Cupriavidus taiwanensis LMG 19424: one gene and its partner. The protein of the gene in region 2 interacts with the protein of the main gene of each other region in a pairwise test. Links are inferred from orthologs where the notes say so. Each region holds a gene or a part of one and is shown on either strand. Other genes may lie near its edges.

What was found.
Region 1: the proteins of recJ (region 2) and RALTA_RS15445 interact in binary tests that used the Escherichia coli proteins (3 or more experiments, as listed by UniProt). The link is inferred for Cupriavidus taiwanensis LMG 19424 from one-to-one orthologs.

The regions. Positions count from the first base shown.
Region 1 is NC_010528.1:3,340,745-3,356,619, reverse strand. What follows is about bases 7,407-10,609. They hold RALTA_RS15445 (DNA topoisomerase III), read right to left. Parts: upstream 10,298-10,609; coding sequence 7,607-10,297; downstream 7,407-7,606. Other genes in these bases: RALTA_RS15440 (thioredoxin family protein), read right to left, coding at 10,456-10,609; RALTA_RS15450 (LysR family transcriptional regulator), read left to right, coding at 7,407-7,534. Outside these bases: RALTA_RS15485 (phosphoenolpyruvate carboxykinase (GTP)), read left to right, coding at 1-331; RALTA_RS15480 (response regulator), read right to left, coding at 383-1,069; RALTA_RS15475 (cache domain-containing protein), read right to left, coding at 1,066-2,472; RALTA_RS15470 (carbon starvation CstA family protein), read left to right, coding at 2,878-4,950; RALTA_RS15465 (YbdD/YjiX family protein), read left to right, coding at 4,973-5,167; RALTA_RS15460 (hypothetical protein), read left to right, coding at 5,393-5,848; RALTA_RS15455 (hypothetical protein), read right to left, coding at 6,101-6,391; more of RALTA_RS15450, read left to right, coding at 6,593-7,406; more of RALTA_RS15440, read right to left, coding at 10,610-10,860; DNA-processing protein DprA, read right to left, coding at 10,943-12,145; RALTA_RS15430 (LysM peptidoglycan-binding domain-containing protein), read right to left, coding at 12,153-13,334; def (peptide deformylase), read left to right, coding at 13,495-14,001; fmt (methionyl-tRNA formyltransferase), read left to right, coding at 14,155-15,168; zinc metalloprotease HtpX, read left to right, coding at 15,357-15,875.
Region 2 is NC_010528.1:1,176,789-1,192,440, reverse strand. What follows is about bases 10,496-13,475. They hold recJ (single-stranded-DNA-specific exonuclease RecJ), read left to right. Parts: upstream 10,496-11,123; coding sequence 11,124-12,827; downstream 12,828-13,475. Other genes in these bases: RALTA_RS05490 (M23 family metallopeptidase), read right to left, coding at 12,855-13,475; RALTA_RS05500 (hypothetical protein), read left to right, coding at 10,496-11,087. Outside these bases: RALTA_RS05540 (circularly permuted type 2 ATP-grasp protein), read right to left, coding at 1-243; RALTA_RS05535 (gluconokinase), read right to left, coding at 593-1,099; edd (phosphogluconate dehydratase), read right to left, coding at 1,265-3,157; RALTA_RS05525 (MurR/RpiR family transcriptional regulator), read left to right, coding at 3,413-4,348; RALTA_RS05520 (DNA internalization-related competence protein ComEC/Rec2), read right to left, coding at 4,371-6,809; RALTA_RS05515 (TatD family hydrolase), read right to left, coding at 6,881-7,741; lipoprotein-releasing ABC transporter ATP-binding protein LolD, read right to left, coding at 7,755-8,495; RALTA_RS05505 (lipoprotein-releasing ABC transporter permease subunit), read right to left, coding at 8,488-9,738; more of RALTA_RS05500, read left to right, coding at 9,921-10,495; more of RALTA_RS05490, read right to left, coding at 13,476-13,580; RALTA_RS05480 (SDR family oxidoreductase), read left to right, coding at 14,977-15,652. UniProt on the Escherichia coli protein: Single-stranded-DNA-specific exonuclease.

The DNA of each region.
Region 1 (15,875 bases), 2.2 Mb from region 2 along the record:
CGTCAACTGGTTCCGCAAGGATGCCGACGGCAACTTCGTGTGGCCGGGCTTTGGCGAGAACATGCGCGTGCTGTCGTGGATGATCGACCGCGTCGAAGGCCGGGGGCAGGGCGCCGAGCATGTGTTCGGCACCTCGCCGCGCTACCAGGACCTGAACTGGAACGGCGTCGAGTTCTCGCCGGCGCAGTTCGAGCAGGTGACCTCGATCGACCGCGACGCCTGGCAGAAGGAGCTGGCGCTGCATGACGAGCTGTTCACGCAACTGAAGCACCATCTGCCGCAGGCACTGGCGCAGACGCGCGCGGCGCTCGGCAAGCGACTCGACGGCTAAGCGACCGACGTCGTGAGCCAGCCAGCGCCCGCCTTCCAAGGCGGGCGTTTTTTATGCGCCCTCGCTGTCCCCCAGCGTCTCCACGGCATACTTCACCAGCCCGGCCCGCCCCTCGATCCCCAGCTTGCGCTTCAGGTTCAGCCGGTGGGTCTCGACGGTGCGCACCGACACCCCCAGCTGCGCCGCGATCTCCTTGTTGGCCAGGCCGCGCCCGATGCCGCGCAGGATATCGCGCTCGCGCGGCGTGAGCGCATCGAGCGGGCCGGCCGCGGGGCTTTGCTCGGCGATGCCGCGCGCGATGCGGGCGCTGTAGAACACGCGTCCCGCCAGCACCGAGCGGATCGCCGCGATCAGCTCGTCGGCCGGGGCGTCCTTGAGCACATAGCCGCGCGCGCCGGCGCGCACGGCCTGGCGCACATATTCCAGGTTGTCATGCATCGACACGATCAGCACCGCCAGCTCGGGATAGCGGTCGTGCAGCGCCGCCGCCAGCGCAATGCCGCCCATGCCGCGCATGCCGATATCGGTGATCACCAGGTCCGGCATGTCGGCCGCGCCGGCGCGCTCCAGCCACGCCAGCGCGGCTTCGCCGTCATCGGCTTCGCCCACCACGCGCAGCCCGGGCTGCAGCGCCAGGTGCATGCGCATGCCGTCGCGCACCAGCGCGTGATCGTCGATCAGCAGCACGCGGGCGGGCGCTTCGTTGTCTTCGCTATGGTCGGCAAGAAACTGGATCATGACTGCGAGGGTACTGCGGAAATGGCCTGGCGCGCGCTCGCCGCGGGGAGGGCCAGCGGCAGCGAGGCAATGATCTGGGTGCCGCCCAGGCCGGAAGCGATGTCGAACTGCCCGCACAGCGCGGCGATGCGCTCGCGCAGGTTGCGCAGGCCAATGCCCCGCTGCGGGTCGGCCTGCATGCGCGCGACATCGAAACCGTGGCCGTCGTCGCGCACGGCCAGGCGCGTGGCATCGGCATCGAAGGCGAGCGACACCGACACGCGCCGGGCGCCGGCGTGGCGCTCCACGTTGGTCAGCGCTTCCTGGGCGATGCGGAACAGCGCCGTGGCCTGCTCGTCGGGCAGTTCGCGCGGGGTGCCGCTTTGCGTCACCACGATCTCGAGGCCGCTGCCTCCCTGCATCTCGCGCGCGAGATGCTGCAGCGCAGCGAACAGCCCCAGGTCATCGAGCAGCGCCGGGCGCAGGTTGCGCGCCACCCGCCGCACTTCATTGAAGACCGTGTCGAGCCGGTTCAGCGCCATGCCCAGCACCGGCGCCACCGCCGCGCCTTCGGACGGGGCCAGGCGCAGCCGGTTGGCGGCGGTTTCCAGCACCAGCTTGACCGAGACCAGCAACTGGCTGATGCCGTCGTGCAGCTCGCGCGACAGCCGCGCGCGCTCTTCTTCCTGCGACTGCACCACGCGCTGCGCCAGCTGGCGCAGCTTGGCGTCGGCCTCGCGGTGCTCGCTGACGTTCAGCGCCAGGCCGCTGGCCGCCACCAGCAGGATGCTGATGCCGGCGATCACGCCAATCCACGCCATGGTCTCGCGGATATCGGTCTCGGCACGCGCGTCGAGCTGGCGCAGCGTGCTTTCGACGTCATCCAGGTAGATGCCGGTGCCGAGCATCCAGCCCCATTCGGGCACCGCCACCACGTAGCCGAGCTTGGGCGCCAGCTGCTGCGACGAAGGCTTGCGCCACTGGTAGCGCACCGCGCCGCCGCCGCCCTTGGCCGCGGCGATCAGCTGCTGGATGGTGGGCGCGCCCTGCGGGTCGCGCAGCGCCCACAGATCCTGGCCGACCAGCTCAGGCTGGCGCGGATGCATCAGGTTGCGGCCCTGCAGGTCGTACAGGAAGAAGTAGCCATCGGGGCCATAGTCCAGCCGGGCCAGCGCTTCCATCGCCGCCTGGCGCGTGGCCGCGTCGTTGCGGCCGGAGCGCACCAGCGGCGCAATCGCGCTCTGCGCCAGCTCCACGTAGTGGCGCAGCTCGGTCTCCTTGCTCTGCAGGTAGGCGGCCTCGACCAGTTCGCGCTCGTGCTGCGCGAGCTGGGTCGCCTGGAAGCGCACCGCCAGCGCGATGCCGAGCATCGCCACCGCAAGCGGCGCCACGGCGAGCAACAGGATTTTCTGGCGGAGTTTCATACAGGACCGGGGGAGCGGGGGTAAACACCGATGCCGCGCAGGCGGCATGCCACCGTCGACTTGCGTAGTACTACGCAGAAGTGCTGCGTAGTTACGCGCTTGTGCCGGGTTTGGCGGCTGTCAATACTACACGCCGGACGCGCAAGCCGCCCCAACATGCGGCGCGGGTCCACGCAGTTGGTGCACCGCCTACCCGGTTGGTGCATCGCCTGCCTGCAAGACGAGATCCGGAAACGACACGAACCGGGCGCGCAGCCATTCATTCCAGCACCCCAGGAGACCCCTCACCGCCGGATTGCCCTCGCTGCCCGCCCCAGGCGCGCCCGCCGCCGACCCGCCCGTTGCCAGTTGCCAGTCCTTCGCCGCCGCAGGCTTTCCAAATCCCGGTCTGAGGAGACCTTCACTATGAATCGCATCGGAGAACACCTGGTGTGGCTGGCCGTCGCCATCCTTGGCGCGTTTGCCTTCGGCACCGTCGCGCTGGCGCGCGGCGAAGCCGTCAGCGCGCTGTGGATCGTGGTTGCCGCGCTCTGCATCTACCTGATCGCCTATCGGTACTACAGCCGCTTTATCGCCGACAAGGTGATGCAGCTCGATCCCAAGCGGATGACGCCCGCGTGGCGCCATAACGATGGCCTGGACTACGTGCCGACCAACAAGGCAGTGCTGTTCGGCCACCACTTCGCCGCCATCGCCGGCGCCGGCCCGCTGGTGGGCCCGGTGCTGGCCGCGCAGATGGGCTATATGCCCGGCATGCTGTGGCTGCTGGCCGGCGTGGTGTTCGCCGGCGCGGTGCAGGACTTCATGGTGCTGTTCATCTCCACGCGCCGCGACGGCCGCTCGCTGGGCGACCTGGTCAAGTCCGAGATGGGCACGGTGCCGGGCATGATCGCGCTGTTCGGCTGCTTCATGATCATGATCATCATCCTGGCGGTGCTGGCGCTGATCGTGGTGAAGGCGCTGGCGGACTCGCCGTGGGGCACCTTCACCGTGGCGGTGACCATCCCCATCGCCATCTTCATGGGCATCTACACCCGCTACATCCGCCCGGGCCGCATCGGCGAGGTGTCGGTGATCGGCTTCGTGCTGCTGATGCTGGCGATCATCGGCGGCCAGTACGTGCATGAAAGTGCGACGCTGGCGCCGCTGTTCACCTACGACGGCAAAGCGCTGACCTGGATGCTGATCATCTACGGCTTTGTCGCCGCCGTGCTGCCGGTGTGGCTGCTGCTGGCCCCGCGCGACTACCTGTCGACCTTCCTGAAGATCGGCACCATCATCGCGCTGGCCGTCGGCATCCTGATCGTCGCGCCGGAGCTGAAGATGCCGGCCTTCACGCAGTTCGCCGCGGGCGGCGGCCCGGTGTGGTCGGGCAACCTGTTCCCGTTCCTCTTCATCACCATCGCCTGCGGCGCGGTGTCGGGCTTCCACGCGCTGATCTCGTCGGGCACCACGCCCAAGCTGCTGGAGAACGAGACCCACGCGCGCTTCATCGGCTACGGCGCGATGCTGGCCGAGTCCTTCGTCGCCATCATGGCGCTGGTGGCCGCCGCGGTGATCGAGCCGGGCGTGTACTTCGCCATGAACAGCCCGGCCGCCGTGATCGGCACCACGCCGGAGGCGGTGGCGCAGGCGGTGTCGACCTGGGGCTTCGTGATCACGCCCGACGTGCTGGTGCAGACCGCCAAGGACGTCGGCGAGAACACCATCATCTCGCGCGCCGGCGGCGCACCGACGCTGGCCGTGGGCATCGCCCACATCCTGCACCAGGTGGTCGGCGGCCAGGCCATGATGGCGTTCTGGTACCACTTTGCCATCCTGTTCGAGGCACTCTTCATCCTGACCGCCGTCGACGCGGGCACCCGCGCCGGCCGCTTCATGCTGCAGGACCTGCTGGGCAGCTTCGTGCCGTCGATGAAGCGCACCGACTCGCTGCCGGCCAACCTGATCGCCACCGCGCTGACCGTGGCGGCCTGGGGCTACTTCCTGTACCAGGGGGTGGTCGATCCGCTGGGCGGCATCAACACGCTGTGGCCGCTGTTCGGCATCTCCAACCAGATGCTGGCCGCGGTAGCGCTGGTGCTGGGCACCTGCGTGCTGGTCAAGATGAAGCGCGGCCAGTACGCCTGGGTCACGCTGGTCCCGACCGTCTGGCTGCTGATCTGCACGCTGACCGCCGGCTGGCAGAAGCTGTTCCATGCCGACCCGAAGGTCAGTTTCCTGACCCACGCGTCGAAGTTCAGCGCCGCCATCGCCGAAGGCAAGGTGCTGGCACCGGCCAAGTCGATGGAGCAGATGCACCGCATCGTCTTCAACGACTACCTGGACGCCGGCCTGTGTGCGCTGTTCATGGTGGTGGTGCTGTCGATCGTGTGCTACGGCTTCAAGACCGCGATGCAGGCGCGCGCCGTGAACCGTCCGACCGACAAGGAAACGCCGTTCGAGCCGCTGCCGGGCGCCGCTTCGGCCCAGTCCTGATCCCTATCGACAAGGAGCCGCCATGCTGGAACAACTTGGCACCATGGGCCGGTACCTCGGGCAGTCGCTGCGGCTGATGGTCGGGCTGCCCGACTACCAGACCTACGTGGCGCATATGGAAAGCACGCACCCCGACCGTGCGCCGATGAGCTACGAGGAGTTTTTCCGCGAGCGCCAGGAAGCGCGCTACGGCGGCGGGCAGGGCAAGTGCTGCTAAAGGCAGGCTGATCATCGCCGCCGAACCTGGGTCGGCGGCGGACAATGCAGACAGGCGATCACATGATCGCCTGTCTTTTTATTAAGTGTTGTATTTTCACCGCGCCTTTGTAGTGGTCCGATACCGTTTCTGCAGGGGGTTACAGGGCTTTACAGGTGGTTACAGCAAGGCTGCGGCACCTTATCTACACTTGCGACACATCATGGCAATTCGAGGAAAAAACATATGACTCGCCATCCCGTTCGCAACCTGACCGTTGCCCTTGCCCTGGCGGCCTGCGCGCTGCCGGCTGTCGCGGGCGACATGAACAATGCCCTGGGCGGCGCCCTGGGCGGCGTCGCCGGTGCCGCAGTCGGCGGCGCGCTGGGCGGCAGCACCGGTGCGGTGATCGGCGGTGCGGTGGGCGGCGGCGCGGGTGGCGCTGTCACGTCCAATCGCCGCGAGCGTACCGGCGCCATCATCGGCGGCGCGCTGGGCGGCGGTGCCGGTACCGCGGCAGGCAATGCCATGGGCGGACGCACCGGCGGCCTGATCGGCGCCGGCCTGGGTGGCGGCGCCGGCGCGGCGCTTGGCGGCAATATCTCGCGCAACAACTCGTACGACGATGACCGCCGCTATTACAACAAGAGCCATTACAAGCGCAAAAAGCACAAGCACCATCATCACCACTACGACGATTGAGTCGCAGCGGGGTCAGCAAAACGGGCCGGCATGGCCCGTTTTTCTTTGGGCGCTTCACCGGCTCCCCGGCTAATTGCATTGCGGCGTCTGGCATAATCGAATGCAGTCTGGCGTCGAGTTTGCCGGCATCCGAAACAAAGAAGCCCGCTACCGGGACCGGTGCGGGCTTCTTCCCCAATAAAGCGGGAGAGGCGCGGAGCGCTCTCACTAAAGACCTGTGGAGACCAGGTTCAAGCGGTGGACGCCGCCGGCTCAGAGCGGCGCGCGATCGGTCGTGGTGTCGTACTTGGCGCCTTCCGAGAAGGTGTCGAACTTGCCGGTACGGGCGCCGTCGGTAAAGGCGTCGAACTTGCCGGCCTTGGCACCATCCGTGTACGGGTCGAACTTGCCGGCACGGGCACCGTCGGCATAGACGTCGAAGCTGGCTACCTTGGCGCCGTCGGTATAGACATCGAACTTGCCGGTCTTGGCAAAGGCCGGGGCTGCCGACAGTGCGGCAGCGATGGTGGCGACAGCGATCAGGGCGTAACGGTTGGTTTTCATGATTCAGGCCTTTCTTGTAGCGTGGATGCCTGATCCGGCACCTTCGGGGGAAGGGCATGTTGCATTGCGGCATCCGATGGCTAGATATTAGGCATTTCCCTCATATCAATAAATATCAGGATCCACAATGATTAGTTTTGATTCGGACAATAAAATAAGCTGATTGCGTAAGAATTCAGCAAAGAAACGGGAGACTATGTCATGGATCGCCTGCAGTCGATGCGTGTGTTTTCCAAAGTGGTGGAACTCGGCAGCTTCGCGCGTGCAGCGCAGCAGCTGGAAATGTCCAACGCGGTCGTCACGCGCTACGTGGCCGACCTGGAAAGCCACCTCGGCACGCGCCTGCTCAACCGCACCACGCGCAGCCTGTCGCTGACCGATGCGGGCGAGACCTACCTGCAGCGCTGCCAGCAGATCCTGGAAGACGTGGAGGAAGCCGAAAGCGTGGTGACGGCTCGCAGCCAGTCGCTGTCCGGCACGCTGCGCCTGGTGACGCCGGTGATGTTCGGCCTGCACCTGCTGCCCGAGCTGCTGTCGCGCTTCCAGCAGCTGTATCCGGACGTGGTCTTCGACGTGATCCTGTCGGACCGCAATGTCGATATCGTCGAGGAAGGGCGCGACGTGGCCGTGATGCTGTCCGACCTGGGGCTGGGCTCGCACCTGGTGGCGCGCCCGCTGTTGTCGGCCGAAGTCATCCTGTGCGCCTCGCCCGGCTATGTCGCGGCGCATGCGCCGATCCGCCATGCCCATGAGCTGAGCCACCATCGCTGCATCGCCATGCGCCTGCCCAACGCCGAGCACGAATGGACGCTGCTCGGGCCCGAAGGGGAGGTAACCGTGCCGATCCGCCCGGGGCTGCTGTGCAGCAACGCCGAGCTGGCGCACCAGGCCGCGCTGGCCGACATGGGCGTGGCCATGCTCTCGTCCTACCTGGCGCGGCCCAATATCGACGCGGGCCGGCTGGTGCGCGTGCTGCCGCAATACCAGTTGCCCCGGCGCGATGTCAGCGTGGTCTATCCGAGCCGCAAGTTCCTGCCTACCAAGGTGCGCGCCTTTATCGATTTCCTGCTGGAAGAAGGGCAGGTGCGGGGCAAGGATGCGCACCCGGCCGCCAGCCTGGGCGTCCACGCCGTGCGCACCTGATCGGCCGCGTCCGCGCGGCGCGCCGCAGAAAACAAGACGCCCGGCCATGCCGGGCGTTTTTGCTTGGCTGGCTTACTCGCCGGCCGCTGCCGCGCGTGTCTTCTTTGCCGCGGCGGTCTTGGCGGGAGCCTTCTTTGCCGCGGCCTTCTTCGCCGGGGCCTTGGCGGCTGCGGTCTTGGCGGCCGTCTTGGACGCAGTCTTGGCGGCGGTCTTGGTAGCCGGCGCCGCTTCGGCTTCGGCGGTGCCGCGCGATGCCGCCTTGGCCGGGGCCTTGGCAGCGCTCTTGGCGCCGGCCTTGGGCTCGCGCGCCTCGAACTCGAAGCCGATCTTGCCGTCCGGCTGCTTGACCAGGAAGGCCTTGAAGTTGCGACCGGTGCGCGATGACTTGAAGCCGGTCAGCAGGTCGGTCTTGCCTTCGTTGAGCAGCTTGCCGATCTGCTCGCGGCTGATTTCCTGCTGCAGGATGATCTTGCCGGTGGTGAAGTCGCAGCTCTTGGGGCTGGTCGTGCTGTTCTCGCAGACGTATTTCATGCCGTGCTCGAACACCGAGCCGCCGCACTTCGGGCACGTTCCTACCGGCTGCTGGCCGCTGAAGTCGACCGGCTCGCCGTCGTTGTCGTCGTCGTTCTGGCCGAAGTCGAATTCCATCTTGTAATGGCCTTCGTCGTCCTTGCCCAGCTTGAGGATGGCGGCAAACGGGCGGCCCATCTTGCTGCGGAAGCCCTGCAGCGGACCGATCTCTTTCTTCTGCAGCAGTTCTTCGACTTCCTCGATCTCGAACTGGCGGCCGCCCGGGATCTTGCTGATCGAGAATTCGCACGCGGTGCAGGCAAAGCGGCGATAGTTCTCCTTGACCTGTCCGCCGCACTGCGGGCACGGCGTGTCCAGCGTGGCGTAATCGCCGGGGATGGTATCGCTGTCGTATTCCTTGGCGCGCTTGACGATCTGCTGCGTCATCTGCGCGATCTCGCGCATGAACTCGTCGCGCTTGAGACGGCCGCGCTCGATCTGCGAGAGCTTGTGCTCCCACTCGCCGGTCAGTTCCGCCTGCGTCAGTTCCTGCACGCCCAGGCCGCGCAGCAGCGTCATCAGCTGGAACGCCTTGGCGGTCGGGATCAGCTCGCGTCCTTCGCGCACCAGGTACTTCTCGGTCAGCAGCCCTTCGATGATCGCCGCGCGCGTGGCCGGCGTGCCCAGGCCCTTGCCGGCCATGGCTTCGCGCAGCGCGTCATCGTCGACCAGCTTGCCGGCGCCTTCCATCGCCGACAGCAGCGTGGCTTCGTTGTAGCGAGCGGGCGGCTTGGTGGTCAGCCCGACGCCCTCGACCTTGTCGGTCTTGACCTTTTCATCCTTGGCCACGGGCACCAGATTGGCGGCGTCCTTGTCGCCCTGGGCCTCGCGCCCGTAGATCACCAGCCAGCCCGGGTTGACCAGCACCTTGCCTTCGGTCTTGAAGTGGTGGCCGGCAACTTCGGTAATGCGCGTGGTGACCTGGAACTCGGCCGCCGGGAAGAACACCGCCAGGAAGCGGCGCACCACCAGGTCGTACAGCTTCTGTTCCGGCTCCGACAGGTTCTTGGGCGCCTGCAGCGTCGGGATGATGGCGAAGTGGTCGCTGATCTTGCTGTTGTCGAAGATCTTCTTGTTCGGGCGAACCCAACCCTGCGCCAGGATTTTCTTGGCGTGCGGCAGGTAATTGGGCGAGCTGTCGGCCAGCATGTCCATGGTCTGCTTGACCGTGTCCATGTAGTCCTCGGGCAGCGCGCGCGCGTCGGTACGCGGGTAGGTCAGGACCTTGTGCTTTTCATACAGGGCCTGCGCCAGGCCGAGCGTATTCTTGGCCGAGAAGCCGAAGCGCGAGTTGGCCTCGCGCTGCAGCGTGGTCAGGTCGAACAGCGCCGGCGACTGCTGCGTCGACGGCCTGGATTCCTCGGTGACGGTGCCGGGCTTGTCGCGGCAGGCGGCGACGATGCTCTTGGCCTCGGCCTCGCTCCACAGCCGCGACTCGCGCGCCTCGGGGTCGAACTCGTTCTTCTTGAACTTGGGATCGAACCAGCGGCCTTCATACAGGCCGGCGGCGGCGATGAACTCGGCGCGCACTTCCCAGTAGTCGCGCGGGACGAAGTGCTTGATCTTCTCTTCGCGCTCGACCACGATCGACAGCGTCGGCGTCTGCACGCGGCCCACGGTAGTCAGGAAGAAGCCGCCGCCCTTGCTGTTGAACGCGGTCATGGCACGCGTGCCGTTGATGCCGACCAGCCAGTCGGCCTCGGAGCGGCAGCGCGCGGCGTCGGCCAGCGGCAGCATGTCTTCGTCTTCGCGCAGCGCGGCAAAGCCGTCGCGGATCGCCTGCGGCGTCATCGATTGCAGCCACAGCCGGCGCACCGGCTGCTTGGCCTTGGCCTGCTGAGCGATCAGGCGAAAAATCAGTTCCCCTTCGCGCCCCGCGTCGCAGGCGTTGATCAGCGTGGTCACATCCTTGCGCTTGATCAGCCGGTTCAGCACCTTCAGGCGCGATTCGGTCTTCGCGATCGGGCGCAGGTCGAAATGCGGCGGGATCACCGGCAGGTTGGCGAAGCTCCACTTGCCACGCTTGACCTCATATTCGTCCGGCGCGGCGATCTCTACCAGGTGGCCGACGGCGGAGGACAGCACGTAGTCATCGCTCTCGAAATACTCGTCGTGCTTGGTAAACCCCCCGAGGGCACGGGCGATATCCGCCGCGACCGACGGTTTTTCCGCGATGATGAGGGCTTTTGACATGGGAAGGGTCCTTGCGGGCTGCATCCGGCAACCCGCTAATTGCACTGCAAACGTAGTAATCAGAACGCCGGGGGGCTATGAGGCGCCAATAATAAGCGCGGTTTCGACGGCGGTGCAAGCCAGCCTCATGGCGGCTCCCTTGCCGTCGCGCGCGCCGCCTAGGCGCCGCCGCGCCCCCCGTCAAGCAACCAGTCCAGCACGTGGGGCATATCTTCCGTGGGCGCCGGCATGGCCGCGCCGCGCGCAAGCATGCGCTCGAGCACCTCGATATGCGGCAGCAGGGTGCCATAGAACTGCGGCGCCCCGCCTGCCGCCGGCTGCACCAGCACGGTCGGAAAATTCTCGATATCGATATCCCCCAGCGCATCCGCGTGGGTCTCGATATCGATCCAGACAAAGCAGTCATCCGGATAGCGTGCCGCCAGCGCCGTCAACGCCGTCAGGTAATCCCGGCATGTGCCGCACCACTGCGCGCACAGGCAGGCTACCAGACGGCCCTGTGGCCGCGCCGCCAGGCAGTCGGCGATGGCGCCGGCGTCACGTTCAGGAAAGTAAACGGTCATGGCATCGGAAACATGAGGTGCCCGCGACACACGGGACAGCCGGGGATTGTATGGCATTGCGCGCGCGGCCCCGGTTCGGCCTTCATGCGAGGCGTCGGAACAGGTTTCCGGGTAGACGCTCGGCAAGCCCGGCCAGTTCCAGTTCCAGCAGGCGTGCCGCGGCGGCATCCGGGCGCTGGCCGCTGCGCTCGCACAGCGCATCCAGCGTAACCGGATCGTAGCCCAGGGCGGCCAGCAGCGGGTCGGCGCAGTCGGCAGATTCAGATTGATCCGAAGCCGGTGGCGCAGCCAGGGCCGGCGCCGCCGGCTGCCCACGAGCCGGGGCCGCCGGCCCCAGGTTGATCTCTTCCAGCACGTCCTGGGTGCGCTCCACCAGCTTGGCGCCCTGGCGGATCAGCAGGTGGCAGCCCTGTGACAGCGGCGCGTGGATCGACCCAGGCACCGCGAACACCTCGCGCCCGAGTTCCGCGGCCAGCCGCGCAGTGATCAGCGAGCCCGAGCGCGCCGCGGCTTCCACCACCAGCACCCCGTGCGCCAGCGCCGCGATGATGCGGTTGCGGCGCGGGAAGTTGGCCGGCAGGCCCTGCATGCCGAGCGGAAATTCGGTGACGACGGCGCCGCGCTCGGCGACCTCGCGGGCCAGCGCCAGGTTGTCGGGCGGATAGACCCGATCGGCTCCGGTACCCGTGACCGCGACGGTGCCGCCGCAGCCGAGCAGCCCGCCGGCATGCGCCGCGGCGTCGATGCCCAGCGCCAGGCCCGAGACCACCGTCAGGCCCGACTCGGACAGCTCGCGCCCGAACGCCTGCGCATCGCACTTGCCCTGCCCGGTGGCATTGCGCGCGCCGACGATGGCCACCGCGGGACGGGCCAGCAGCGCGGGATCGCCTCTGATATATAGCAGCGGCGGCGGATCGTGCAGGTCGAACAGGCGGCGAGGGTAGGCGTCGTCGGCCAGCGTGAGCAGGTGGTTGCCGGGCGTACGCAGCCACGCCAGCGTGCGATCGGCCAGCGCCGCCAGGCCGGCACCGGGCCTGGCCAGTACCGCGCGGGCCAGCTTGGCCGGGACGATGGCGGACAGCGCCGTCACGCTCTGCGCCAGCACTTGCTGCGGCAGCCCGAACGCCGTCAGCAGCAGGCGCACCGCGACCGGGCCGACCCCGGGGGCACAGGCCAGCTGCAGCCATGCCTTCAGGTCATCGGCATCGCGGATGACGGCTTGCCCGCCGGCACCGGCATGGCAGGAAGGTGCGGCGCAGACGGGCGCCGCCGGAGATGTCGCCAAGGCCGGCTCAGCGCGGCGAGGCGGCGCGGTCGCCGACCGCGATCACGTTGGATGCGTCGGTGACCAGCGCATACGAGACGCCGGGAAACACGCGGAAGACGAAGGCCAGTCCGTAGCGCTCGTCGGGCAGGCGGATGGGGCGGTTGCCGTCGGTCTTGTCGGTCACGGTTTCGCCGGCGCGCGACAGGGCCAGCACGTGGCCCGGTTCCACGCCCGCCTGGCTGCCAAGGTTGAGCACCACCACCTGCCTGGCGCCACCGAACTCCACCCCGCCATAGACCTTGGCGACGCGTCCGTCGAGCTGCGCATCGGACGCATGCGGCACGTAGCGCAGGGCTTCACGCGCTGGCTGCGGCATCAGCAGCGTGCCAACGCCCATCTCTTGCCGGGCCTGCGTGACCTGCATGGTCGAGACCGCGTCCGGGCCCTGCGCGCCGCGCGCCAGGCGCACGTTGCCTTCATATTCGGCCTCGTAGCCAAGCACGGCCTGTGTCACGGGATCGCGCACCGGGGTGAGCGGGCGGTAGGCCTGCCAGTCGCTGCCCGGCGGCGCGTCCGCGGGAATGCCGCGCGCATAGCCGGTGTCGTCGCGGCCCAGGATGACGCGCGATTCCGACACCGCCACGATGCGCGCCGAGGTATCGAGCGTGTCCTGGTCAACCACCAGCGGGCGGATCAGGAAGGGCTCGATATCGGCGGCCGGGATGCTCAGGATGGCGGCGCCGTCGGCGGCGCCGCTGCGCATCTGCGGCGACAGGCGCACGGTGTCGCTGCCACCCGGCGCGGTCGACAGCCAGGCACGCCCGTCGCGCTGGATCAGGTACAGGATCTGGCCCGGGTAGATCAGGTGCGGATTGCGGATCTGCTGCCGGTTCATGCCCCACAGCTCGGGCCAGCGCCACGGCTGGCGCAGGAAGCGGCCGGAAATGCCCCATAGCGTGTCGCCGGCACGCACCGAATATTGCGAGGGTGCATTCGGGGCGAGGTCGGCCACGGGAATGCCCTGCCGGGCGGTGCGCTGGGCCTCGGCCTGCTGGGCGGCCGTGACCGTCAGGTCCGCCGCCGCGGCCGGCAGCGCGGCCGCGGCGGTGAAGGCCGCGGCACTCAGGCATGGATAGGCAAATCTGGGGATGAACGCGTGCAGCCTGCGGCCCGACGCCGCCTGGTGTTCTTTGGTAAGATCGCGCATTTTCCTGACCGGCCGGAGGTTCGGCCGGATTGACCCGGGAGAGCGTGCCTGTTGCGGCGCGCCTTGAATTTTTGTACTTGCGCCCCGATTCTGCATGTAAACATCCGTCGCCGCAACGCGGCCCGGTTGCCGGCAGCAGCCGGCGTTGCGCCCCAGCATCATGGCAAAACTCGACATCCTGACCTACCCCGATCCCCGCCTGCACACCGTTGCCAAACCCGTGGCCGCGGTGGACGACCGCATCCGCCAGCTGGTCAAGGACATGGCGGAAACCATGTACGAAGCGCCCGGCATCGGCCTGGCCGCGACCCAGGTCAACGTGCACGAGCAGGTGGTGGTGATCGACGTCTCGGAAACGCGCGACCAGCTCCAGGTCTTCATCAACCCGGAGATCGTCTGGGCCAGCGACAACCGCAAGGTGTGGGAAGAGGGCTGCCTGTCGGTGCCCGAGGTCTATGACCGGGTCGAGCGCCCCGACCGCGTGCGCGTGCGCGCGCTCAACGAGAAGGGCGAGAGCTTCGAACTCGAGGCCGACGACCTGCTGGCGGTCTGCATCCAGCATGAGATCGATCATCTGCGCGGCAAGGTCTTCGTCGAATACCTGTCGCCGCTCAAGCTCAACCGCATCAAGAGCAAGCTGCAGAAGCGCGAACGCGCCCGCATGTAAGCCGCAGCCGCGGCAATAAAGATGTAACAGCCCGCCGGATTCCGGCCACCCGCGTGCGGCATCGGCGCGGGGTCTGTTATCTTTATGACTTCCGAAGAACCACGATACCGGCCGCTATAGCGGCCGGTGCCATTTCAGGCCACGGAACCTGCCATGTCCCAAGCCAGCCCCTTGCGTGTCGCCTTTGCCGGCACGCCCGAGTTTGCGCGCGTCGCGCTGGAAGCCATCCACGCCGCCGGATTTCCGGTGGTCGCCGTGCTGACCCAGCCCGATCGGCCCGCCGGCCGCGGCATGCAGCTGCAGGCCAGCCCGGTAAAGCAGTTCGCCGTCGCCAATGGCCTGGCGCCGGTGCTGCAGCCGCGTTCGCTGCGCCGCCAGGGCAAGTATCCGGAAGAAGCCGCCGCGGCCATCGACACCCTTGCCGGCATCGCGCCGGATGTCATGGTGGTGGCGGCCTACGGCCTGATCCTGCCGGCCGAGGTGCTGGCGCTGCCGCGGCTGGGCTGCCTGAATATCCACGGCTCGCTGCTGCCGCGCTGGCGCGGCGCGGCGCCCATCCACCGCGCCATCGAGGCGGGCGACGCCGAGACCGGCATCACGCTGATGCAGATGGACGAGGGCCTGGACACCGGCGACATGCTCACGCGCGAGGCGGTGCCGATCGGCGCGGACGACACCACCGGCACGCTGCACGACACCCTGGCCGCGCTCGGCGCGCGCATGATCGTCGACGCGCTGCGGCAACTGGATACCGGCCGGCCGCTGCCGGCCACGCCGCAACCGGAGCAAGGCGTCACCTACGCCGAGAAGATCGCCAAGGACGAAGCGCCGCTGGACCTGCGCCGCCCGGCCGCCGAGCTGGCCAACCAGGTGCGCGCCTTCAATCCATTTCCGGGCGCCACCGTGCAGGTGGGCGACACCGTGATCAAGTGCTGGCAGGCCGTGCCGCTGGCGGCGGCCAGCAGCCTGCCGCATCCGCCCGGCACGGTGCTGGCCGCCGATGCCGCCGGCATCCTGATCGCCTGCGGCGAGGGCAGCGCGCTGCAGGTTACCGAGCTGCAGAAGCCGGGCGGCCGTCGCCAGCCGGCGCAGCAGTTCCTGCAAGCCTTGCCGCTGCCGCCGGGCACGCGCTGCGTGGTGCCCGGGAACGGAGGCGCGGCGGCTTGAGCAGGCCCTTTGCCGCACATGACGCTTGAAGTGCCGCGCACAGCGCCCCGTGCGCGCGCCCGGCGCAACATGGGGCACGCCGTGGAACGGCCGTTGAATTTTCCGCGATCGGCCCCTATCTAACGGGCATCGCGCCCGCTTTTCTGCCTGAGGCGCGTCACCGGAAGCGATTACACGGAGTCACCGCAATGTTCAACTGGGTCAAGACCTTCATGCTGATGGCGGCCATCACGGCGCTGTTCATCGTCATCGGCGGCATGATCGGCGGGCGCAGCGGCATGATGTTCGCGCTGCTGATCGCGCTGGGCATGAACTTCTTCTCCTACTGGTTCTCGGACAAGATGGTCCTGCGCATGTACAACGCGCAGGAAGTCGATGCCGGCAGCGCGCCGCAGTTCTACGGCATGGTGCAGGACCTGGCGCAGCGCGCCGGCCTGCCGATGCCGCGCGTCTACCTGATCAATGAAGACGCGCCCAACGCCTTTGCCACCGGCCGCAACCCGGAGCATGCCGCGGTGGCGGCCACCACCGGCATCCTGCGGGTGCTGTCCGAGCGCGAGCTGCGCGGCGTGATGGCGCATGAGCTGGCCCACGTGCGCCACCGCGACATCCTGACCTCGACCATTGCCGCGACCATGGCCGGCGCGATCTCGGCACTGGCCAATATGGCGATGTTCTTCGGAGGCCGCGATGAAAACGGCAACCGC
Region 2 (15,652 bases):
GCCGCTGTTGGCCTCGTCCTTGTCGCCGTAGACGGCGAAGGTGATGCCCACGCGCCGGAACACCAGGTCGGCCTCGGCGCGCTTGTTGGCCATCGTGCTTTCGGTCTGGCGCGCCAGCCATTCGGCGAAATGCCGGTAATGCGGGCGTACCGCCCCGTCAGGCAAGGCCTGCCCCGCGTGGATCAGCGCCGGCGCCTTGTCCTCGCGCCAGTCCAGCATCTCGTCGAAGTACCGCGCCGCCATGATGGCCGCTCCTCCATGTCGCGGGCCGCCGGCACGGCGGCGCTTGTCCGCGCCGCTGCCGGCCGCCCTGGTTGCCCTGGCTGTCGTGCCCTGCCCCGCGCCGCGCCGGTCGGCGCAAGCCACGGTGATGCCGTCGAGTCACTGGCTCTTCCAGCATATCCGTGCCGGCGAAAGCCGCAAGGTGGCCCGGCGCGACGCCGGGTCGGCCGCGCCAGCACCGAAGGCAAGCTAGCAAGATGCCTGCCAGCGCACGCAAATAGGCCGCCGGCAGGACCGGCGGCCTCTTTGCGTTGCATGGAGAGCGCAGTCGTGCCCTGGTGCCATGCCCCGCCGGGCATGGGGCGGCAGATCAGCGCGCCGCGCCGGCGCCTTGCCGCACGGTGGCCCGCAGGATGGTGTCGACCAGCACCTCGGGCGGCTGGCGGATATCGAGCGCCAGCGCGTCGCCGGGTTCTTCCAGCGTATCGAACTGGCTTTGCAAGAGCTCCGGGTTGAAGAAGTGCTCGGTGCGCGCGGACAGGCGCTCGCCGATCAGCGCGGCATCCCCCTTCATGAACACGAAGGTCACGCCGCCATCCGGCGGGGTCAGCCGGTCCCGGTACGCCTGGCGCAGCGCCGAGCAGGTGAACACATGGGTGCGGCCTTCGGCCCGGGCCGTGTCGATCGCCGCGCGCATCGCGGCCAGCCACGGCCAGCGGTCTGCGTCGGTCAGCGGGATGCCGGCGTGCATCTTGGCCTTGTTGGCGTCGCTGTGGAAGTCGTCGGCGTCATGGAAGCCGCAGCCCAGCCGCTGCGCCAGCAACTGGCCGACCGTGGTCTTGCCGCTGCCGGAAACGCCCATCAGGATATAGATCATGTCTGCTCCGTCGGTCTTGGTATCGGATGGTGGTGCCATCCTTGTCGGTTGCCTGCCCGTCCGCGGCGGCCCGGCCGAACGCAGTGGCGGCGGGTCGCAGGGACGTCGCGGGGGCGCGGCGGCCCCCGCGGGAAAATTCACGATGAAAAGTCGGCTCTGGCCCGGTTATTGTGCGACGGATCGCAGCGCGGCGGGTTGGCCGTCGCTACCGGCGGCTTCGGCATCCGCCTCGGACAGGTCGAGTGCGCTGCCGCCCTCTTCCGCGATGCGTGCGTGGCGCCGGAACAGGCCGAACAGGCCGCGGCCCAGGCTGAATTGCGCGAACGGGTCGGCAGGGGCGCGGGCTGGCGCACGCGCCGCGAATTCGGCTTCGTCGCCCAGCCATTGCAGCGTGCCGGCGACGGCGTCGACACGGATGCGGTCGCCGTCGCGCACGCGCGCCAGCGCGCCGCCCGCCAGCGCCTCGGGGCCGACGTGGATCACCGCCGGCACTTTGCCCGAAGCGCCGGACATGCGCCCGTCGGTCACCAGCGCCACCCTGTGGCCGGCGTCCTGCAGCGCGCCCAGCACGGGGGTCAACCGGTGCAGTTCGGGCATGCCATTGGCATTCGGCCCCTGGAAGCGCACCACGGCCACCACGTCGCCGCGCAGTTCGCCGGCATCGAACGCCGCTTGCAGCGCCTCTTGCGAATCGAACACGCGCACCGGGGCCTCGACCACGCGATGCTCGGGTGCCACCGCCGAGACCTTGATCACGCCGCGGCCCAGGTTGCCCTGCATCAGGCGCAGGCCGCCCTCGGCGGAGAACGGGGCCGCGGCGGTCGCCAGCACCTGCGGGTCACCGCTTTGCGCAGCGCCGTCGCGCCATTGCAGCACACCCTCTGTCATCACCGGTTCCTGCGTGTAACGGGCCAGGCCCGGCCCGGCCACGGTCTGCACATCCTCGTGCAGCAGCCCCGCCTGCAGCAGCTCGCGGATGACGAAGCCGGCGCCGCCGGCGGCATGGAAATGGTTCACATCGGCCGAGCCATTGGGATAGACGCGAGCCAGCAGCGGCGTGATGCGCGACAGCAGGTCGAAATCGTTCCAGTCGATGACGATGCCGGCGGCACGCGCCATCGCCACCAGGTGGATGGTGTGGTTGGTGGAACCGCCGGTGGCAAGCAGGCCGACCATGGCGTTGGCGATGGCGCGCTCGTCGACGATGCGCGCCAGCGGCAGGTAGTCGTTGCCGCGCGCGCGCAGTGCAATGGCGCGCTGTGCCGCGGCGGCCGTCAGCGCATCGCGCAGGCCGCTGTCGGGATGGACGAAGGCAGCGCCGGGCAAGTGCAGGCCCATCACTTCCATCAGGAACTGGTTGCTGTTGGCCGTACCGTAGAAGGTGCAGGTGCCGGGGCCGTGATAGGCCTGGCATTCGGCCTCCAGCAAGGCCTCGCGCCCGACCTGGCCGGTGGCATAGAGCTGGCGCACGCGCGCCTTCTCCTTGTTGGGCAGCCCGCTGGCCATCGGGCCCGCGGGCACGAACACCATCGGCAGGTGGCCGAACTGGAGCGCCCCCATCAACAGCCCAGGCACGATCTTGTCGCACACCCCCAGCATCAGCGCCGCATCGAAGGTGTTGTGCGACAGCGCCACCGCGGTGCCCATGGCAATCGCATCGCGCGAGAACAGCGACAGCTCCATGCCCGCGTTGCCCTGCGTGATGCCGTCGCACATGGCCGGCACGCCGCCCGCCACCTGCGCCACCGCGCCGACCGCGCGCGCGGCCTCGCGGATCACGGCGGGATAGCGCTCGTAGGGCTGGTGCGCCGACAGCATGTCGTTGTACGCGGTGACGATGCCCAGGTTGGGCGCATGGTCGACACGCAGCTTCAGCTTGTCGCTGGCCGGCAATGCGGCAAAGCCGTGCGCCAGGTTGGCGCAGGACAGGCCGCGCAGCGGCCCCAGTTCCGCCTGGGCGCGCTCGCAGCGGGCAAGATAGGCGGCACGGCTGGCGCGGCTGCGCGCAATGATGCGGTCGGTAACGGCCTGGAGTTCGGCCCGGACGGCGGAAGGCATGGCGGTGACGGTCCTTGTGGGTATGGCGAGGCGGCGCCGATGCGGCGCCATCGCCTGTAGATTTTCTACAGATCGGGCGCCATTATACCCAGCACCCGGCCATCGTCGACCCGATCGGGCCTCACAATCGCGCATAAAATCCCGAAATCAGGGCAAACCCGGAGGGCAGGCCGTACCGCATTTCAGGCAAGATGCCGCGCCAATCGATGTAGAATCTCTACATTCCCTCACACACCGATACCTCCGCCTGCCGCCATGCGCGACCGCATCCTTGCCGTCTACGACACCCTTCGTCCTTCCGAACGCCGCCTGGCCGACTATGTCGCCCGCCACGGCGCCGCCGTGATCCGGCTGTCGATGCCGGAACTGGCCGAGCGCGCCGGCGTGTCGCAACCCACCATCGCGCGTTTCTGCGCCGCGCTGGGCTATGACGGCTTCCGCGAATTCAAGCTGCAGTTCGCGCAGAACGTCGGTGGCGGCACGCCCTTCGTGCACCAGGATGTGGCAGCCGACGACCGCCCCGCGGATATCGCCGGCAAGGTGTTCGACCGCACCATTGCCACGCTGATGAGTGTGCGCAATGCCCTCTCGGCCGACCAGATCGAGCATGGCATCCGGCTGCTCGCCGGGGCGCGGCGCATCGAGTTCTACGGCTGCGGCAACTCCGGCATCGTCGCGCTGGACATCCAGCACAAGTTCTTCCGCCTGGGCATGCCGACCGTCGCCTATGCCGACCCGCACGTGTTCAGCATGTCGGCGGCGCTGCTGGCGCCGGGCGACGTGGCCGTGCTGGTCTCCAACAGCGGCCGGACCTGGGACATGCTGACCGCCGCCACGCTGGCGCGCGGCAGCGGTGCCAGCGTGCTGGCGCTGACCCACAGCGGCTCGCCGCTGGCGCGGCTGGCCGATGTCTGCGTGTTCTCGGACGTCGAGGAAGACAGCGAGGTCTACACGCCGATGACCTCGCGCATCAGCCACCTGGTGCTTGGCGATGTGCTCGCCGCCGGCGTCGCGCTGGCGCGCGCGGACACCGTCGCCCCGCGCCTGCAGCGCGCCAAGGCGCATCTGCGCGAGCGGCGCATCGCCGGCGCGGAGCCGGCACCGGCACGAAGCCGCGCGCGCGCCGCGGCGGCGCAGACAGCCACGCCCGCGCCGACCGCTGCGCGCCCCAGCCGCCGCAAGGCCGGCTGACTGGCCCCCGGCACCGCGCCCGCTAGCGCGGCGCCGGTGGCCGGACCCGCCAGTAGCGCGGTTCGGCCTGCCGGAACATCGACAGCGCGTCACCCGCACGCGCCGTATCCATGATGACCGCGCCGGTGTCGTCGGTGCGATAGCGCAAGACACCCGCGCGGCCAAAGCGCTCCCAGACGTCGGCGTTCGGATGGCGATAGCGGTTGGCGTAGCCCAGCTGGAACACCGCCGCCGCCGGCGCCACCGCCGCGATCCAGTCCGCGCCGGACGACGTGCCGCTGCCGTGATGCGCCACCACCAGCACGTCGGCACGCAAGGCGCCGACCGGCAAGCGGTCAAGCAGCGCACGCTCCTGCGCCAGGCCGATATCGCCGGTCAGCAGCAGGCTGTGCGCGGCCGTATCCACGCGCAGCACGCAACTGCGCGCGTTGCTGGGGATGGCGGCCAGCTGGGCCTGCTCCGGCGGCGGGTGCAGCACGGTAAACCGCACGCCGTCCCACTGCCACTGCTGTCCCGCCGCGCACGGCGGCCATTGGCCCGGCCTGGCCCCGGGCTGCCCGGCGCCAAGCAGCGGGTGCCCGGCAGGCGCACCGGTGCTGCGCGCGACCACGGACACTGCCCCGACCACGTCAGCCACGCCGCCGGCATGATCGATGTCTTCATGGCTGACCATCAGGTGATCGAGCTGTGTCACGCCCTCGGCGCGCAATACCGGCACCACCACTTGCGCGCCGGCGCTGGACCCGGTGGCGTAGCCGGGCCCGGTGTCGTACAGCAGCGCGTGTGCGCGCGTGCGCACCAGCACCGCCGTGCCCTGCCCCACGTCGAACATCACCGCGCGGAACTGGCCGTCGGCAACCGGCGGGCCGCGCGCCACCAGCATCGGCAGCATCAGCAGCGCGCCATGCCAGCGCAGCCGCGCCGAAGCCACGGGCGCCACCAGCAGTGCAACGCCCGAGCCGGCAAGCAGCAGCGCCGCCGGCCCCGCGCTGGCCGCCTCCCACATCGCCCACGGCTGCCGGGAGAACCATGCCAGCACGGCAGCCAGCGCCACCATCGCGAAATGGGCCACCGCCATGACCGGTGCGGCAAGCCACAGCGGCAGCGCGGCGCCCAGCAGGGCCAGCGGCGTCACCAGCAGGCTCACCACCGGAATCGCCACCGCATTGGCAAGCGGCGACACCACCGAGACCTGGCCGAACAGCAGCAGCGTCAGCGGCACCAGACCGATGGTGACGGCCCACTGGGTGCGCGCCCCCGCGGCCAGGGCGGCCCGCAGCCGCTGCCAGCGGCCCGCCCTCGCGGCGTCCCGTCCCGGCCGGGCAGCGAAGAAGATCACCGCGACGGCACCGAATGACAGCCAGAAGCCGGGCAGCATCACCGCCCACGGGTCCAGCAGCAGCGCCACCAGGGCCGCCCACGCCAGCACCACCGATGCCGGCGGCGCGCGTGCCCCCCACACCGCGACCGCGGCGACGCAAAGCATGGCGACGGTGCGCAGCGCCGGGATCTGCATGCCGGCCAGCATGCCGTAGCCTATCGCGGTGGCCACGGCCACCGCCAGCGCGGCTTGCCGGGCCGGCAGCCACAGTGGCAGCGGCCGGCGGAGGCAGTGACCGCAGCCGAACGAATGGCGCCATAGCAGTCCGGCCAGCGACGCCGCCATGCCGGCCACCATGGTGATGTGCAGCCCGGAAATGGCCACCAGGTGGCTCACGCCCGTGCGGCGGAACAGCTGCCAGTCTTCCGCCTCGATGCCGCGCTGGTCGCCGATCACCAGCGCGACCAGCACGGCGCCGAAGCGCGCGCCGGCCGGCAGCGCCGCGCGCAGGCGGTCGCGCACGGCGGCACGCCAGGCTTCGATGCGCCAGGCCAGCCGCTCGTGGGCCGCGTTCTGCGGCGGCCCCTGCGCGCGGCGCACATAGCCGGTCGCGCCATAGCCCTGCGCCAGCAGCCAGTAGGCGTAATCGAAGCCGGACGGATTGGCGAGCCCGCGCGGGCGCCGCAGGCGCAAGGTCAGCGTGAAGCGCTGCCCCGGCCTCAGGTCGGGCGGCGCGTCGCGCCAGTTGAGGATGACACTGCCTGGCAGCGCCGGCGCCTGCGCCGGCCCGGCTGAATGCTCGATGGTGAACGCGAAACGTGTGCCTGCGGCGGTCTGCGCGGGCAAACCGGACACTACCCCGCGCACGTCGAGGTCGCGCGCCTCCAGCGCCGCGGGCAGCCATTGGTCCAGGCGCAGCTCGGCGCGCCAGGCAGCCCAGCAGAAGGCGGTGGCGAAGGCCAGCGCCGCCATCGCCACGCTTTGCAGCATGGCCGGCAGGCGCCTGCGCCACAGGGCCATGGCCATGGCGCACAACGCCAGCAGCGCCGCGCCCAGGTGCAAGGCGGGCTGGGACGGCAGCGCCGATTGCTGCTGCAGGGTCCAGCACCCGGCCACGAAGGCCACCACGAAGCGACGCACGGCACCTCCTCCGATGATCTTGCATCACCGGAGTTGTACCCGCGCGCAGGCGCGGCAAGCTTGTCAGCCTGTCAGGGAGATGTGGAAGTTGTGTGACCGCCGGAAAGCGCGGGCGCCATGGTGTCGGCAAAGGCCGCCAGGCGCGGCAGCGCCGCCACGGCATTGCGCCAGGTCGCCTGCGCCAGCGTCTGCGCGTCGATGCCGCGCAGCTCCGCCATCACGCGCGCCACGCCCGCCACCTCCGCCGGCGTATTGCGCGCCTTGTGCTGTTCCCCGAACTGGTCGTCCGACAGCCACGCCGGCGCGATGTCCGGCGCATCGGTTTCCAGCACCAGCGCTTCCAGCGGCAGCTCCGTCGCCAGCCGGCGGATCTGGCGCGCGCGGCTGAAGGTGACATTGCCGCCGAAGCCCAGCTTCATCCCCTGGTCGACGAAGCGCCGCGCCTGTTCGTGGCTGCCGTTGAAGGCGTGGGCAATGCCGCGCTTGATACCGAGCTTGCGCAGCTGCGCGCCGACCTGGTCCTGCGACTTGCGCACATGCAGCAGCACCGGCAGGTCGAACTCGCGCGCGAGCTTCAGCTGTTCGGCGTAGAGCCAAGTCTGGTGCTCCGCGTCGAGCCCGGCCACGAAGAAGTCGAGCCCGATCTCGCCGATGCCGACGAAGCGCGGGTCGTCCATGCTGGCGGCCACCTGGCGCCGCAGCGTATCCAGCTCGGCCTGCCCCGCGCCGGGCGAGCACAGCGGGTGGATGCCCAGCGCGTAGACGCAGCGCGCATCGCGATGCGCCAGCGCGCGCACGGTGTCGAAGTTCCATGCGGCCACCGCCGGCACCACGATGCCGCGCACGCCGGCGGCCTCGGCCGCGTCGGCGACCTGCTCGCGGTCCGGGTCGAACTCGCCGGCATCGAGGTGGCAATGGGTGTCGATCCACATGGCCGCGGCCGCTTCAGCGTTCCTGGTGCAGGTGGCCGTCGCGCAGCCGCAGCACGCGGTCGCAGCGGCCGGCGAGGTCGAGGTCATGCGTGACGATGACGAAGCTGGTACCGAGCGTGCGCGACAGTTCCAGCATCAGGTCGTAGACGCCGCCGGCGGTGTGGTCGTCGAGATTGCCGGTGGGCTCGTCGGCCAGCACGCAGGCGGGCTGGCCCACCAGCGCGCGCGCAATGGCAACGCGCTGGCGCTCGCCGCCGGACAGCTCGCCCGGCCGGTGCCGCGAGCGCCCGCCCAGCCCCACGCGCTCCAGCATCGCCTGCGCAACTTCGCGCGCGGCCGACTGGGTCAGGCCGCGGATGCGCAGCGGCATCGCCACGTTGTCGAGTGCGGTGAATTCCGGCAGCAGGTGATGGAACTGGTAGACAAAGCCCAGCGAGCGGTTGCGCACCACGTTGCGCTCGCGCTCGCGCAACGCCGTGAACGGCTTGCCGAGCAGCGCGACGCGGCCGGAATCGGGCTCGTCGAGCCCGCCCAGCACATGCAGCAGCGTGCTCTTGCCCGAGCCCGAGGCGCCCACGATGGCCACTTTCTCGCCGGCGTTGACGCGTACGTCGACACCGCGCAGCACGTCGACGTCGAGCTCGCCCTGGCGGAAGCGCTTGGTCAGGCCCTCGGCCACCAGCACCGGCGCACCGGTGCGCGGCAGGCCCGGGGCGGGTGTGGAAGTATCGGCTTGCAGCACGGCTTCACTCATAGCGCAGCGCCTCCGCCGGGTTGACGCGGGCGGCGCGCCAGCTGGGATAGAGCGTGGCCAGCGTGGCCAGCACGAAAGAGATGATGCCGATGGTGGCGATGTCGTTCACGCGGGGATCGGAAGGCAGTTGGCTGATGAAATAGATGTCGCGCGGCAGGAACTGCACGTGCAGCACCCGCTCGATGAAGGGCACGATCACGTCGATATTGGTGGCGATCAGCGTGCCGCCGGCCACGCCCAGCAGCGTGCCGATAAAGCCGATGGCCACGCCCTGGACGATAAAGATCTTCATGATCGAGCCCGGCTGCGCGCCCATGGTGCGCAGGATGGCGATATCGGCCTGCTTGTCGGTGACGGTCATCACCAGCGTCGACACCAGGTTGAACGCGGCCACCGCGATGATCAGCGTCAGGATGATGAACATCATCCGCTTCTCGGTCTGCACCGCGGCAAACCAGTTGCGGTTCTGCTTCGACCAGTCGCGCAGGTAGAGCTCGCCCGACATGGTGCCGGCCAGTTCCTGCGCCACCAGCGGCGCGCGCTGCATGTCCTGCAGCTTCAGGCGCACGCCGGTGGGGCCGCTCAGGCGGAACAGGGTCTCGGCGTCCTGCAGGTTGACCAGCGCCAGCGCGCTGTCGAACTCGAAGTGTCCGGACGAAAACACGCCCACCACGGTGAACTGCTTGAGCCGCGGCAGCACGCCCGCCGGCGTGATGGTGCCCTGCGGCGCCAGCAGCGTGATCTTGTCGCCGACCTGGACGCCCATGGCGTTGGCCAGCTCGTTGCCCAGCGCGATGCCGAAGCTGCCCGGCACCAGCGCCGCCATGCTGCCGGCGCGGAACTGGCTGCCGATCTCGGACACCTTGGGTTCCTGCGTCGGCTCCACGCCGCGCAGCAGCACGCCACGCACGGCATCGTCGCGGGTCAGCATGGCCTGCGCCGCCACATAGGGCGCGGCCCCGACCACCTCCTTGTTCTGCAGCGCCTCGGCCGCGGTCTTCTGCCAGTCCGGCAGCGCCGACGGGCCGATCACCTCGATATGCGCCAGCACCGACAGCATGCGGTCGCGCACTTCCTTCTGGAACCCGTTCATCACCGACAGCACCACGATCAGCGCGGCCACGCCGAGCGCGATCCCCAGCATCGAGATCATCGAGATAAACGAAATGAAGGTGTTGCGGCTGGCGCGCTTGCTTGCGCGGGTATATCGCCAGCCGATCTGCCACTCGTAGGGAAATTTCAAGAGGATTCCTGTTGTTTCGGGAAAGCGCCAGGGCCCGTCGGGGCGTCGCCGGCGACACGCAGGCAGCGGCGGCCGGCGGCGTCACGGTCACGCCGCGCTCACGTCGCGGCCACGTCGCCGTCACGTCGGGCTCAGGGCCCGGGACTGGCGCGAGCCAGCCGGGAGTTTACAATCTCGCCACCATGATGACGCACCTGACCCTGATTGTGCCCTTTTCCGTCCCGCCCGGCGCTGGCGACGACGGCCGCGACGACGTCGTTCCCGGCGCGCTGCTGCGGCAATTGGAGCTGCCGGCGCTCGGAAAGTTGCTGACCCGGGCCGCACCCGGTCCGCGCGAGCGGCACGACGACCCGTTCCTGCGCAGCCTGCCGCAAGAGCGCTGGCTGGCCGGCAAGGCGGGACTGGACACGGTGCGGGTGCCGCTGGCGCCCTATATGCGGCTGGCCGACAACGGCGGCGCCACTACCAGCGCCACTACCAGCGCCACCACCGGCGCCACCACCGGCGCCCCGGCGGCCACCCCGGCCGCCGCGGACGGCCAGTCCTGGGCCTGCCTGCAGCCGGTGCACATCCACGCCGCGCGCGACCACCTGGTGCTGATGCCGCCGGGCCAGCTCGGCCTGCGGCCGCAGGAAGCCACCGCGCTGCGCGAGGCCATCGACGCGCTGCTGCAGGAATCCGGCATCACGCTGGAGACGCCCTGCCCGCAGCGCTGGTACCTGCCCGAGGCCGTGTTCGGCCCGCTCGAGGCCACCACGCCGCTGCGCGCGGCGGGCCGCAATATCGACATCTGGATGCAGGCCGGCGAGCGCGCGCGCGACTGGCGCCGGCTGCAGAACGAAATCCAGATGACGTGGTTCGACCACCGCGTCAACCAGGCCCGCGAAGCCGCCGGCGAGGTGCCGGTCAACTCGGTCTGGCTGTACGGCGGCGGCGCGCTGCGGCCGGTGCCGCGGCTGGCCGATACGGTGCTGAGCTGCGACCCGTTCCTGAGCGGCCTGGCGCTGGCCGGCGGCAGCCGCGTGCTGCCGGTGCCGGCCGGCCTGGCCGGCGCGGCCGCGCTCGAAGGCTCGGTACTGACGATGCTCGACAGCGCCACCGAAGCCCATGTCGCCGAGGACTGGGGGCTGTGGCTGGACCGCATGCACGCGCTCGACGCCGACTGGTTCGCCCCGGCGCTGGAAGCGCTGGCGGCCGGCCGGATCGGCGCCATCACGCTGGTGCTGGGGGGCGAGAACCACTTTGCCGAGTTCACCGTGCGGCGCGCCGACCTGCGCAAGTTCTGGCGCGGCATGGGCCAGCGCGGCGACTGGCGCGCGCTGCTGTCCGACCTCGCCCTTGCCGCCTGAAGCCATCGCTCCCGACACCCCACTGCCGCCCCGCCCATGACCCGGATCGCCATCCGCCAGTATTCCCCCGAACACGCCAGCGCGCTGGCCGCCACCGGCCTGCACCCGACGCTGGCGCGCATCCTGGCCGCGCGCGGCGTGGCCCGCGCCGCCGAGCTGGCCACCGACCTGCCCGAACTGGTGCCGCCCGCGGCCATGAAAGGGATCGGCCACGCCGCGGCTTACCTGGCGGATGCCATCGCCGCCGGCAAGCGCCTGCTGATCGTCGCCGACTATGACTGCGACGGCGCCACCGCCTGCGCGGTCGGCGTGCGCGGCCTGCGCATGCTGGGCGCGCGGGTCGAGTACATCGTGCCCAACCGCTTCGAGTACGGCTATGGCCTGACGCCGGAGATCGTCGCGCTGGCGGCGAAGCAGAATCCGGACGTGATCGTCACCGTCGACAACGGCATCGCCAGCGTCGACGGCGTCGCCGCGGCCAATGCGCTGGGCATCGACGTGGTAGTGACCGACCACCACCTGCCAGGCGCGGAACTGCCGCAGGCCGCGGTGATCGTCAACCCGAACCAGCCGGGCTGCGAATTCCCCAGCAAGAACCTGGCGGGCGTGGGCGTGATGTTCTACGTGCTGCTGGCGCTGCGGGCCGAGCTGCGCCGCCGCGGCGTCTACACCCAGCAGACCCAGCCGCCGCTGCAGACGCTGCTGGACCTGGTGGCGCTGGGCACCGTGGCCGACGTGGTCAAGCTGGACACCAACAACCGCATCCTGGTGGCACAGGGCCTGCGCCGCATGCGCGCCGGACGCATGCAGCCCGGCGTCGCCGCGCTGTTCCGCGCCGCCGGCCGCGAGGCCGCGCGCGCCAATACCTTCGACCTGGGCTTTGGCCTGGGCCCGCGCCTGAATGCGGCCGGCCGGCTGGCCGACATGTCGCTGGGCATCGAGTGCCTGCTGACCGACGATGCCAACCGCGCCTGGGAAATCGCCCAGGAGCTGGACAGCATGAACCGCGAGCGGCGCGACATCGAGGCCGGCATGCAGCAGGAAGCGCTGCGCATCCTCGAGCAGCCCATGGCCGGACTGGCCGGCGCGGACGCCTCGCGCTTTACCGTCAGCGTGTTCAACGATACCTGGCACCAGGGCGTGATCGGCATCGTGGCGTCGCGGCTGAAGGACAAGTTCCACCGCCCCACCATCACCTTTGCGCCGGGCGACGACACCACCGTCAAGGGCTCGGGCCGCTCGATCCCCGGCTTCCACCTGCGCGACGCGCTCGACCTGGTGTCCAAGCGCCACCCCGGCATGCTGCTCAAGTTCGGCGGCCACGCCATGGCGGCGGGGCTGACCGTGCGCGCCGAACGCTTTGCCGAATTCCAGGAAGCCTTCGAGGCGGTCGGGCGCGAATGGCTGACCGACGACCAGCTGGCGCGCGTGATCGAGACCGACGGCGATATCGAGGACCAGTGCTTCAGCCCCGAGTTCGTCAGCCTGCTGGAACAGCAGGTGTGGGGCCAGGGCTTCCCGGCGCCGACCTTCTGCGGCGAGTTCGACGTGCTGCGCCAAAGCGTGCTCAAGGGCAAGCACCTGAAGCTTCAGCTGGGGCGCGGCAGCCAGCGCTTCGACGCGATCTGGTTCAACCATGCCGACTCGCTCGGCGCCAGCGCGCAGGTGGCCTACCGGCTCGACAACAACACCTTCAACGGCGTCACCCGCGTGCAGCTGGTGATCGAGCACGCGCAGTAAGCGTGCCCGCGGCGCAGCGCGCCCGGCTCAGCCCCGCGACGGCAGGTAGGCGGCCGGATTCACCGGCTTGCCGTTGCCGCGCACCTCGAAGTGCAGCTCGCTCGGGCTTGCGCCCATGCGGCCCACGTCCTGCCCCGCCGACACCTGTGCGCCCTCGCTGACCAGCGGCTGGTCGAGGTTGCCATAGACGGTGAGCCAGTCGTCGTTGTGCTTGACGATCACCAGCATGCCGTAGCCGCGCAGGTTGCCCACATGGATGGCGCGGCCGGCGGCGGCGGCGCGCACCGTGCTGTTGGCCGGCACGGCGATGCTCAGGCCCTTGCTGGCCGGCGGCGCGAAGCTGGCCGTGACGCGACCGTCGGCCGGCCACTGCAGGCGGATGCTGCTCGCCGGCGGGCGGGACGCCGCGGCGCCGTCGACGCGCGGCGTATCGGTCACGGCCTGGTCGGAGCCGGTCGACGCCGTCGCACTGCCTGCCGCGGCGCCGGGCGGCCGCACCCGGATCAATTGCCCCACTTCGATCTGGCTCGGGCTGGTGATGTCGCTGTTCCAGCGGGTCAGGTCGCGCACGCTGCGACGGTGCTTGCGCGCAATCGAATACAGCGTGTCGCCGCGCTCGACGCGGTAGTAGCCGTCCGGCACGGGCCCGCCCGTGGTGCCGCAGGCGGCCGTGAGCGCCGCCGTCGCGGCCGCCAGCAGCAGGCCCAGCGTACGGCGCCGGCCTGGCTCGAGATCATGTCTGGTTTTCGTCATGCGTCCTGTTCTTGGTCTGTGCCGGGGGCGGCTTGCAACCCGTATTATCGCCGTGCGCGCCGCCCGGCACCCCCGGATAGACCGCGCGGGCGCCGTTGCGTTCGGCTGGCGGCCGCGCCGCAGAGGGCGGGAAGCCGCGATCTGCGGCGCCGATCCGCTATAATTCGAGGTTTTCGAAGCGCAGGAACATCATGGAAGCAGAACGCCTCAACGCCATCTCCGGTGCCATCTCCGATCTCCGTTCCCGGACGGAAGATCTACGGGGGTATCTTTGACTACGATGTCAAAGTAGGAAGGCTGGACGAAGTCAACGGCCTGCTGGAAGACCCCGACGTCTGGAACAACCCCAAGCGGGCCCAGGACCTCGGCAAGGAAAAGAAGATGCTCGAGGGCGTGGTCGGCGTCCTGGGCAAGCTCACCGATGACCTCGTCGGTGCCGAAGAGCTGTTCGAGCTCGCGAAAGAGGAAGGCGACGACGACACGCTCGAGTCGATCGAGGCCGACGTCAAGGGCTTCGAGGCAGTGGTGGCGGACATGGAGTTCCGCCGCATGTTCTCCGGCGAGATGGACCAGGCCAACGCCTTCATCGATATCCAGGCAGGCGCCGGCGGCACTGAAGCGTGCGACTGGGCCTCGATGCTGCTGCGCCAGTACCTGAAGTACTGCGAGCGCAAGGGCTTCAAGGCCGAGGTGCTGGAAGAGTCCGAAGGCGACGTTGCCGGCATCAAGAGCGCGACCATCAAGATCGAGGGCGAGTACGCCTTCGGCTACCTGCGTACCGAGACCGGCGTGCACCGCCTGGTGCGCAAGTCGCCGTTCGATTCGTCGGGCGGGCGCCATACCTCGTTCTCGTCGGTGTTCGTCTACCCCGAGGTGGACGACTCGTTCGAGGTCGAGATCAACCCGGCGGACCTGCGCGTGGATACCTACCGCGCTTCGGGCGCGGGCGGCCAGCACATCAACAAGACCGATTCGGCGGTGCGGATCACGCATATCCCGACCGGGATCGTGGTGCAGTGCCAGAACGACCGCTCGCAGCACCGCAACCGCGCCGAGGCCATGTCGATGCTGAAGTCGCGCCTGTACGAGCACGAGATGCGCAAGCGCCAGGCCGAGGCCGACAAGCTCGAGGCCGGCAAGACCGACGTGGGCTGGGGCCACCAGATCCGCTCCTACGTGCTGGACCAGAGCCGGATCAAGGACCTGCGCACCAACGTGGAAATGTCCAACACCCAGAAGGTGCTGGACGGCGACCTGGACCCGTTCATCGAGGCCAGCCTCAAGCAGGGACTTTAAGTCCGTACCCGCCGCCGGCCGGCGGCGGCACAGCAACCCATCCATCGCTGTACCGCCGCCCGCGCCATGCCGGCACGACGGCCTTTCCGACCGGGGCACCATGAGCGAAGCCAATCACCTGTACATCATCACCGGCGCCTCGCGCGGGCTGGGCGCGGCACTGACCAACGCCCTGCTGGTGCCGGGCAACCGCCTGATCTGCGTCGCGCGCAGCCGCAACACCGAGCTCGAACGCATCGCCACGCTCAGCGGCGTGCCGGTGGCCTGGCACCTGCAGGACCTGTCGCAGGCCGGCCCCGCAGCCACCTGGCTGGCCAGCGTGCTCGACACGCTCGACCTGCCGCCGACCAGCGCCACGCTGATCTTGAACGCCGGCGTAGTCGAGCCGATCGGGCCGGTCGCGGCGCTGCAGGAAAAATCGCTGGTGCCGCACCTGCTGACCAACCTGGCGGCGCCGATGACCATGACCGCGGCGTTCCTGGAGCGCACCGAGAAGTTCGGCTGCCCGCGCAAGGTGCTGGCGATCTCCTCCGGCGCGGCACGGCGCCCGATCGAAGGCTGGAGCGCCTACTGCGCCGGCAAGGCCGGGCTCGACATGTTCATGCGCTCGGTCAATGCCGAATACGCCCACGCCGAGGCGCCGCGCACCGTTCGCGCGGTGGCGCTGGCGCCGGGCGTGATCGATACCGGCATGCAGGCCACCATCCGCAATGCCGATTTTGCCCAGGTGCAGCGCTTCCGCGAGCTCAAGGCCAACCAGCAGCTCGCGTCGGCCG